2 regions of the Burkholderia sp. JP2-270 genome follow, and region 2 is predicted to be linked to the other one. Evidence: riboswitches for the same ligand, from Rfam matches in the RefSeq annotation. Region 2 holds a riboswitch; the other holds the start of a gene.
What was found. A riboswitch is a leader RNA that binds a small molecule or an ion and turns the genes downstream of it on or off. The one in region 2 is predicted to bind thiamine pyrophosphate.
Positions count from the first base shown of each region.

Region 1: it holds a riboswitch for thiamine pyrophosphate, as region 2 does, so the genes downstream of both, thiC (phosphomethylpyrimidine synthase ThiC) here and DM992_RS02070 (FAD-dependent oxidoreductase) in region 2, are expected to answer to the same signal.

Region 1 covers NZ_CP029824.1:3,275,129-3,279,313, reverse strand. The annotation lists gene thiC (phosphomethylpyrimidine synthase ThiC) at 1-1,840, opposite strand, end outside; TPP riboswitch at 1,965-2,081, opposite strand; gene DM992_RS15445 (pentapeptide MXKDX repeat protein) at 2,351-2,617, shown strand; gene DM992_RS15440 (cytochrome b/b6 domain-containing protein) at 2,788-3,420, shown strand; gene DM992_RS15435 (molybdopterin-dependent oxidoreductase) at 3,450-4,185, shown strand, end outside.
Region 2 covers NZ_CP029824.1:435,139-439,323, forward strand. The annotation lists gene DM992_RS02060 (thiazole synthase) at 1-193, opposite strand, end outside; gene thiS (sulfur carrier protein ThiS) at 232-429, opposite strand; gene DM992_RS02070 (FAD-dependent oxidoreductase) at 462-1,607, opposite strand; TPP riboswitch at 1,841-1,963, opposite strand; gene DM992_RS02075 (ABC transporter ATP-binding protein/permease) at 2,234-4,006, shown strand; gene DM992_RS02080 (SDR family oxidoreductase) at 4,003-4,185, shown strand, end outside.

The DNA of each region.
Region 1 (4,185 bases), 880 kb from region 2:
CCTGCTGCGCCGCGAATTCGCGCACGTCCTGCGTGATCTTCATCGAGCAGAAGTGCGGGCCGCACATCGAACAGAAGTGCGCGACCTTCGCCGAATCCTTCGGCAGCGTTTCATCGTGGAATTCGCGCGCCTTGTCCGGATCGAGACCGATGTTGAACTGGTCTTCCCAGCGGAATTCGAAGCGCGCCTTCGACAGCGCGTTGTCGCGCACCTGTGCGCCCGGGTGACCCTTCGCGAGGTCGGCGGCGTGCGCGGCGAGCTTGTACGTGATGATGCCTTCCTTCACGTCGTCCTTGTTCGGCAGGCCGAGGTGCTCCTTCGGTGTCACGTAGCACAGCATTGCGGTGCCGAACCAGCCGATCATCGCGGCGCCGATGCCCGACGTGATGTGGTCGTAGCCCGGTGCGATGTCGGTGGTGAGCGGCCCGAGCGTGTAGAACGGCGCTTCCTTGCACCAGTCGAGCTGGAGATCCATGTTCTCCTTGATCAGCTGCATCGGCACGTGGCCGGGGCCTTCGATCATCACCTGCACGTCGTGCTTCCATGCGATCTGCGTGAGTTCGCCGAGCGTCTTCAGCTCGCCGAGCTGCGCTTCGTCGTTCGCGTCGTAGATCGAGCCGGGACGCAGGCCGTCGCCGAGCGAGAAGCTCACGTCGTACGCCTTCATGATCTCGCAGATCTCTTCGAAGTGTTCGTACAGGAAGCTTTCCTTGTGATGCGCGAGGCACCACTTCGCCATGATCGAGCCGCCGCGCGACACGATGCCGGTCATCCGGTTCGCGGTGAGCGGCACGTACTGCAGGCGCACGCCCGCGTGGATCGTGAAGTAGTCGACGCCTTGCTCGGCCTGCTCGATCAGCGTGTCGCGGAAGATTTCCCAGGTCAGGTCCTCGGCCTTGCCATTGACCTTTTCGAGTGCCTGGTAGATCGGCACCGTGCCGATCGGCACCGGGCTGTTGCGGATGATCCACTCGCGCGTTTCATGGATGTGCTTGCCGGTCGACAGGTCCATCACCGTGTCGCCGCCCCAGCGGATCGCCCACGTCATCTTGTCGACTTCCTCGCCGATCGACGACGTGACGGCCGAGTTGCCGATGTTCGCGTTGATCTTCACGAGGAAGTTGCGGCCGATGATCATCGGCTCCGATTCCGGGTGGTTGATGTTCGCGGGGATGATCGCGCGGCCGCGCGCGATTTCTTCGCGCACGAACTCGGGCGTGATCTCGGCCAGCGCGTTTGCGCCGAACGCAGCAGCGCCGAACGCCTGGCCCGGATGCTGGCGGCCCATCATCGCGGCGAGCTTCGCGCCGTTCGGGCCGCTCGACTTCAGGCTCTCGATGTACTCGGCGCGGCGCTGGTTCTCGCGGATCGCGATGTATTCCATTTCCGGCGTGATGATGCCCTGACGCGCGTAGTGCATCTGCGTGACGTTCTTGCCGGCCTGCGCGCGGCGCGGGTTGCGGTGCAGGCCCGGGAAACGCAGGTCGGCGGTGGCCGGATCGGCCGCGCGCTCGAGGCCGTACCGGCTCGACAGGCCGGAGAGCACTTCGGTGTCGCCGCGCGCTTCGATCCAGCGCTGGCGCAGCGCGGGCAGGCCCGCGCGGATGTCGATCTTCGCTTCCGGATCGGTGTAGGGGCCCGACGTGTCATACACGTAGATCGGCGGATTCTTTTCGCCGCCGAAGCCGGTCGGCGTGTCGGCCTGGGTGATTTCGCGCATCGGCACGCGGATGTCGGGCTGCGAGCCGGTCACATAGACTTTCCGCGAATTCGGCAGCGGCGCGACGGCAGCGGCATCGACGTGGGCGTCGGCGGACAGAAACTTCGGATTGGCGTTCATGCGATCTCCTGTGTGAGCGCCGGACAGGCGCTTCGGCGCTTGCCCGGAGCCCTTGACGAATGTGGGGCTCGAGCTAAGCAGGAGACGAGGCTTGGTGAGGCGGCGGATTTCGTCAGAAGGATGGCGGCGAAATCCGTACGCTTCCCTGCGCTGGCATTATCCAGATCAGGTTCAAAGGGTATTTCTCACCCGCAATGCCGGTTGTTTGACCGAACGCATTGCAGGACCCCCGCGTTAGCAAGGGCACACGATACACCGGGTTTGCGGCGGTTTCAACCGGGCGTACAGTGATTATCCCGGGGCAGTCGCGCTATGGCGGGCTGCATGGCAGGCGGGTGCGCCGCAACACGCTCGGTTGTCGTCCGGTCCGGCAGCCCGGTCGGCGGCGGATGAGCGGTGCAGCATGGCGGGCTGTCCGGCCGGCAAAAAAAATATTTTCAGATCGGCTGTCATTTTCCGTGACGTCGTCCGTCTATTCGGTTCCTCAAACCCATGTTTCGGAGAGATGTCATGAAAAAAGTACTGATCGCAGCCTGTGTCGCCGGTTTCGCCATGGTCGTAACGGGTGCGTATGCGCAGAACGACGCGATGTCGAAGGAAGGATCGTCGATGTCGAAGGACGCGATGGGCCACGACGCGATGGCCAAGGACGGCGCGATGAAGAAGGACGCCATGAAGAAGCACGCGACGAAGAAGGACGCGACGAAGAAGGACGCGATGTCGCACGACTCGATGGGCAAGCCGACGTCGGGCGACAAGATGGCACCGTCGAACTGACGGAAACGGACGGAGCGCGGCCGACGCGCATGTCGCCGCTGCGTGCCGGGACGGCACGCGGTGCCGGCCGACGCGCGGCACGCGCCACGCCGCACGTTCAGCGCATGCGCGGCGTGGCCGGTCTCCGGCCCCGTCTCGCGCTCCGTCGCCTCATTCCGGGAGTTTTCATCATGCAAACCGTTCCCGCCACAGGGCGCACGGCCGCCACGCCGCCCGCGCGCCCGATCCATCCGCTGTGGGTGCGCGCGAGCCACTGGCTCAACGCGCTCGCGGCCGTGCTGATGGCGCTGTCCGGCTGGCGCATCTACGACGCGTCGCCGATCTATCCGCCGTTCACGTTTCCTCACGGCATCACGATCGGAGGCTGGCTCGGCGGCGCGCTGCAATGGCATTTCGCGGCGATGTGGCTGCTCGTCGGCAACGGGCTGTTCTACCTCGCGATGTCGCTCGCGACCGGGCGCCTTGTGCGCAAGATGCTGCCCGTCACGCCGGCGTCCGTGTGGCGCGACGTACGCGCCGCGCTCGGCGGGCGGCTGTCGCATGCCGACCTGAGCGTCTACAACGCGGTGCAGCGCGCGGCGTACCTGACCGCGATCGTCGATCTCGTCGTGCTGGTGCTGTCGGGGCTCGCGATCTGGAAGTCCGTGCAGTTCCCGCTGCTGCGCGAGCTGTTCGGCGGTTACGACAACGCGCGCGTCGTGCATTTCTGGGCGATGTCGCTGCTCGTCGCATTTTTTGTCGTACACGTCGCAATGGCGCTGCTGGTGCCGCGCTCGCTGCTCGCGATGCTGCGCGGCCGCTGACCCGCGAGCCGCGGGCGAAGGAAATCATCATGTCGGAATCCGAAAACAGGCGCGGCCAGCCGCGCTGGACCCTCGACCGGAAGTCGCTCGAACTCGACGTGCGCCGCGCGCTCGAGATGCCGTCGCGGCGGCTCTTCAACCGGCGCGTGCTGACGCTCGGCGGGCTGACGATGCTGACCGGCTGCACGCTGCAGGACGATGCGTCGGTCAACACGTTCCTCGAGAAAGTGTCGCGCATGAACGATCGCGTGCAGGCCTGGCTGTTCAGCGGCGAACGGCTCGCGCCGACCTACACCGAAGCCGACATCACGCGGCCGTTCCCGTTCAACGCGTACTACGGGATCGACGACGTGCCGCACGTCGACGCGTCGACGTATCGGCTCGTGCTGTCCGGCCGCGTGACGGGCAAGCGCGTGTGGACGCTCGACGAGCTGTATGCGCTGCCGCACGCCGAGCAGATCACGCGGCATATCTGCGTGGAAGGGTGGAGCGCGATCGGCCGCTGGGGCGGCACGCCGTTCGGCGCGTTCCTCGCGCGCGCCGGCGCCGACACGCGCGCGAAATACGTCGGCTTCAAGTGCGCGGACGACTACTACGAGAGCATCGACATGCCGACCGCGCTGCATCCGCAGACGCTGCTCGCGTTCGACTACGACGGCCGCCGGCTGCCGCCGGAATTCGGTTTTCCGATGAAGCTGCGGATGCCGACCAAGCTCGGCTACAAGAACCCGAAGCACATCATGGAAATCTTCGTGACCGATACGT
Region 2 (4,185 bases):
CGAAGAAGCCGGCTTCGGCCGTGCCGCCCGTCATCTGGCGGCGCAGCGCGACCGTCACCATGCCCGGCCGCGACGCGGCGATCGAATCGGACAGCGACTGCAGCGACGGATAGCGCGACGTGCCGAGCAGCACGCGGCTCGCGAAGGTTGCGCCGTACAGCGTCAGCGCGTCGGCGGATGTGAGGGACGTCATGTCGTTTTCCTGGAAGTGCGGGGACGAACCGGCGGCGCTCAGCCGCCCGCGACGGGGTGCACGACGTCGAGCTTGTCGCCCGCCGCGAGCGCGCGCGCCGCATGCTGCGTGCGCGCGACGAAGTTGCCGTTCAGCGCGACCGCATACGGCGGGCGCGCGCCGTACGCGGCGAGCGCGTCGGCCACCGTCGCGCCGTCGGGCAGCGTCAGGGTCTGTTGGTTGATCTGGATATCCATGAGGCTTGGTCGGATTCGGTCGGCGGCGCGCGTCAGGCCGGCTGGCGCGCGTCGTTGCGGTGATGAAGGAGCGTCGGCCAGCGCGCGGCGGCACGCCACGCGGCGAACGCGTCGGCATCGCCGAACGCGCCGCCGAGCGCGGCTTGCGCGACCGCGACCGCCGCGTGCGCGACTTCCGGCGCGATCATGAAGCCGTGCCGGTACAGGCCGTTGACTGCGAGCGTCGATGCGCCGTCCCAGATCACCGCCGGGCGATGATCGGGCAGCGTCGGCCGGCACTGCGCGTTGAGTTCGAGGATGCGCGCCTCGCCGAACGCCGGATGCACGGAGAACGCCGCGCTCAGCAGTTCGAGCGCGGAGCGCACGCTGACGGGCGACATGTCCTCGCCCTCCACTTCGGTCGCGCCGATCACATAAAGATCGTCCTGCTTCGGTGCGATGTACAGCGGATAACGCGGATGCAGCAGCCGCACCGGCCGCGTGAGCCCGATGCCCGGCGCATGCACGCGCGCGACCTCGCCGCGGATGCCGCGCAGCGCGGGCAGCGCGGATTTCGCACCGAGCCCGCGGCAATCGATCGTGAAATGCGCGGCGGGCAGGTTCGCGTCGTCGATCGCGACGTGCCAGTGCAGCTCGACGCCGCGCTCGGCGAGGCCCGCCGCGAGCGCGCGCAGCGCCTGGCGGTTGTCGAGCTGGCCTTCGCGCGGCAACAGCAGGCCGCGCGCGAAGCGGCCCGCGAGCGCGGGCTCGGCCGCATCGACCTGCGCACCCGCGAGCGTGACGAAGCCGCCGTCGAACAGGTCGGCCGGCGCGTTCGCGCGCACGCGCCGCTCGAACAGCGGCGCCTCCGCGCGGTCCGCGTGATGCCAGACGACGAGCGTGCCGTGATGCTGGAAGAACACCGGCTCGGGCAGCTCGGCGAGCCATTGCGGCCAGCGCGCGAGCGACGCGACGCCGAGCTCGGTGATCAGCAGCTCCGCGCTCGCCGCTTCCGCGAGCGGCGCGAGCATCGCGGCCGCGATCCACGCGGCCGACTGCTCGCCGTCCGGGCCGCCGCGCTCGTACAGCGCGACGCGATGCCCGTCGCCGGCGAGCCGCCACGCGATCAGGCGGCCGACGAGGCCGCCGCCGAGCACCGCGAAATCCGGCCGTGCGGGCCGTGAATCCTGGACGTTCATCGCGCACGCTCCTCGCGAACCGCGCGAGCGCGCACGACGAGCGTCGACGCGCACGCGCCGTCCCGTGCGAACGCACGCGACATCGGGCCGGGAGCCATGCAAAAGACTGAAGATTGTGCGGTCATCATTCCTTCCGTAACGCGCAATGCGCGTACCCAAAGGACGAAACCGGCAGCAAAGGCCGGCCGGGCGGGACTCGGGCGCTGACCATGTGGGATGGCAGCCAGCGCGGCCCGGCGGGATCAGAAACTTCCCTCGCCGGTATTACCCGGATCGGGTGCGAAGGGTCTTTCTCAGCCTCGCCGCACCGCGCTGAACTTCCGCCGGCCGCATGCAAAGCACCCCTGTTTCGTCGTCGGCCATTAGACCATAAAAGCGGAAAGCGCCGCAAACTGTCCCCCTGCGGCAAATTCGCCGGAGCCCTGCGCCGCTCTGGCACAATGCCCGCAGGCCGGCCGCGCGAGCGGCCGGTTGCCGCGTCACCGCCGGCCCTTAAGCGCCGTTTAAGACGCGCGGGCGACCATCCGCAACGCCCGCCGTCAGTCGGCGCCTCGCCCCGGCATGCCGTATCGCGGCGCGCGCCCGGCTTCGCCCGGCCCGCGCGCCGGCTACTCATCAGGAAGCACATGACCCAATCGATCGACCCCGTCCGCTCCGCCGCCTCCGACGCGCCGCAGGACGAGCGCCCGGTATCCGCATGGAGCCTCATCAAGCCCTACTGGGTATCGTCCGAATGGAAAGTCGCGTGGGGGCTGCTGGCCACGATCATCGCGATCAACCTCTGCGTGGTGTGGATCAACGTCCGGCTGAACAAGTGGAACGCCGAGTTCTACAACGCGCTGCAGTCGAAGGACGTCCACGACTTCCCGCACCTGCTGATGCAGTTCTCCGCGCTCGCGTTCGCGTTCATCATCCTCGCGGTGTACGGCCGCTACCTGCGGCAGATGCTCGGCTTCCGCTGGCGCCAGTGGCTCACCGACCGTTTTCTGGGTCAGTGGCTCGGCGATCGCGCGTTCTACCGGATCGAACGCGACCGCCTCGCGGACAACCCCGACCAGCGGATCACCGACGACCTCCAGTCGTTCTCGACCACGACGCTCGCACTGTCGCTCGATCTGCTGTCGACGGTCGTCACGCTCGTGTCGTTCATCACGATCCTGTGGTCGCTCGCCGGTGCGCTGACGTTCACGCTCGGCGCCACGCCGATCTCGATTCCCGGCTACATGGTGTGGGCGGCCGCGCTGTACGCGGTGGTCGGCTCGCTGATCATCCAGAAGGTCGGCCATCCGCTGGTGTCGATCAACTACCAGCAGCAGCGCGTCGAGGCCGATTTCCGCTTCGGGCTGATCCGCGTGCGTGAGAACGCCGAGCAGATCGCGTTCTACGACGGCGAGAAAACCGAGACCGGCAACGCGCAAAACCTCTTCATGCGCATCCGCGACAACTGGTGGCGCGTGATGAAGTACACGAAGCGCCTCACGTTCGTGCTGAGCTTCTACGGGCAGATCGCGATCATCTTCCCGCTCGTCGTCGCCGCGCCGCGGTACTTCGCGGGCGCGTTCTCGTTCGGCGTGCTGATGCAGATCTCGTCGGCGTTCGGCACCGTCAGCGATTCGTTCTCGTGGTTCATCAACAGCTACTCGACCCTCGTCGAATGGCGCGCCACCGTCAACCGTCTGCGCGAATTCAAGCGCGTGATGGGCACGTCGCACCTGAAGGAAAGCCTGTCGCCCGCGACCGAGCACGGCGGCATCAACCTGCACTACGTCGACGCGGCAAAGCTGTCGACGTCGTCGCTCAAGCTCGCGCTGCCGAACGGCAACGCGCTCGCGGACATCGGCAACGTCACGATCGAGCCGGGTTCGCGCTGGCTCGTGATCGGTAAATCGGGTTCCGGCAAGAGCACGTTCATGCGCGCGCTCGCGGGCCTGTGGCCGTTCGGCGACGGTGCGATCGACGCGCCGGTCGGCGCACGGATGATGTTCGTGCCGCAGACGAGCTATTTGCCGATCGGCACGTTGAAGGCCGCGCTCACCTATCCGGCGACGCCCGACACGTTCAGCGACGACGCGTGCCGCGACGCACTGCGCGCATGCCGCCTCGAGGATTACGTCGGGCGCCTCGACGAAACCGCGCACTGGACGCGCGTGCTGTCGCCGGGCGAGCAGCAGCGCCTTGCCGGCGCACGCGTGCTGCTGCACAAGCCCGACTTCCTGTTCCTCGACGAAGCGACCAGCGCGCTCGACGCCGACAACGAAGCACGCCTGTACCACCTGTTCGCCGAACGGCTGCCGAAGGCCGCGATCGTCAGCATCGCGCATCGCGAGTCGCTGGCCGCGTTCCACGTCGGCACGATCAACGTCGAGCGCGTAAACGCCGGCGACAAGGTGGCTGCGTGAGCGCACGCGCCGCGCACATCGTGCGGATCGCGCTGATCACCGGCGCAGGTTCGGGGATCGGCGCCGCGCTCGCGCGGCGGCTCGCGGCGCCCGGCATCGCGCTGGCGCTGCACGCGCGCGGCGCCGACGATGCGGCGCGGGCCCGGCTCGCCGAAGTCGAGCACGCCTGCACGGCGGCC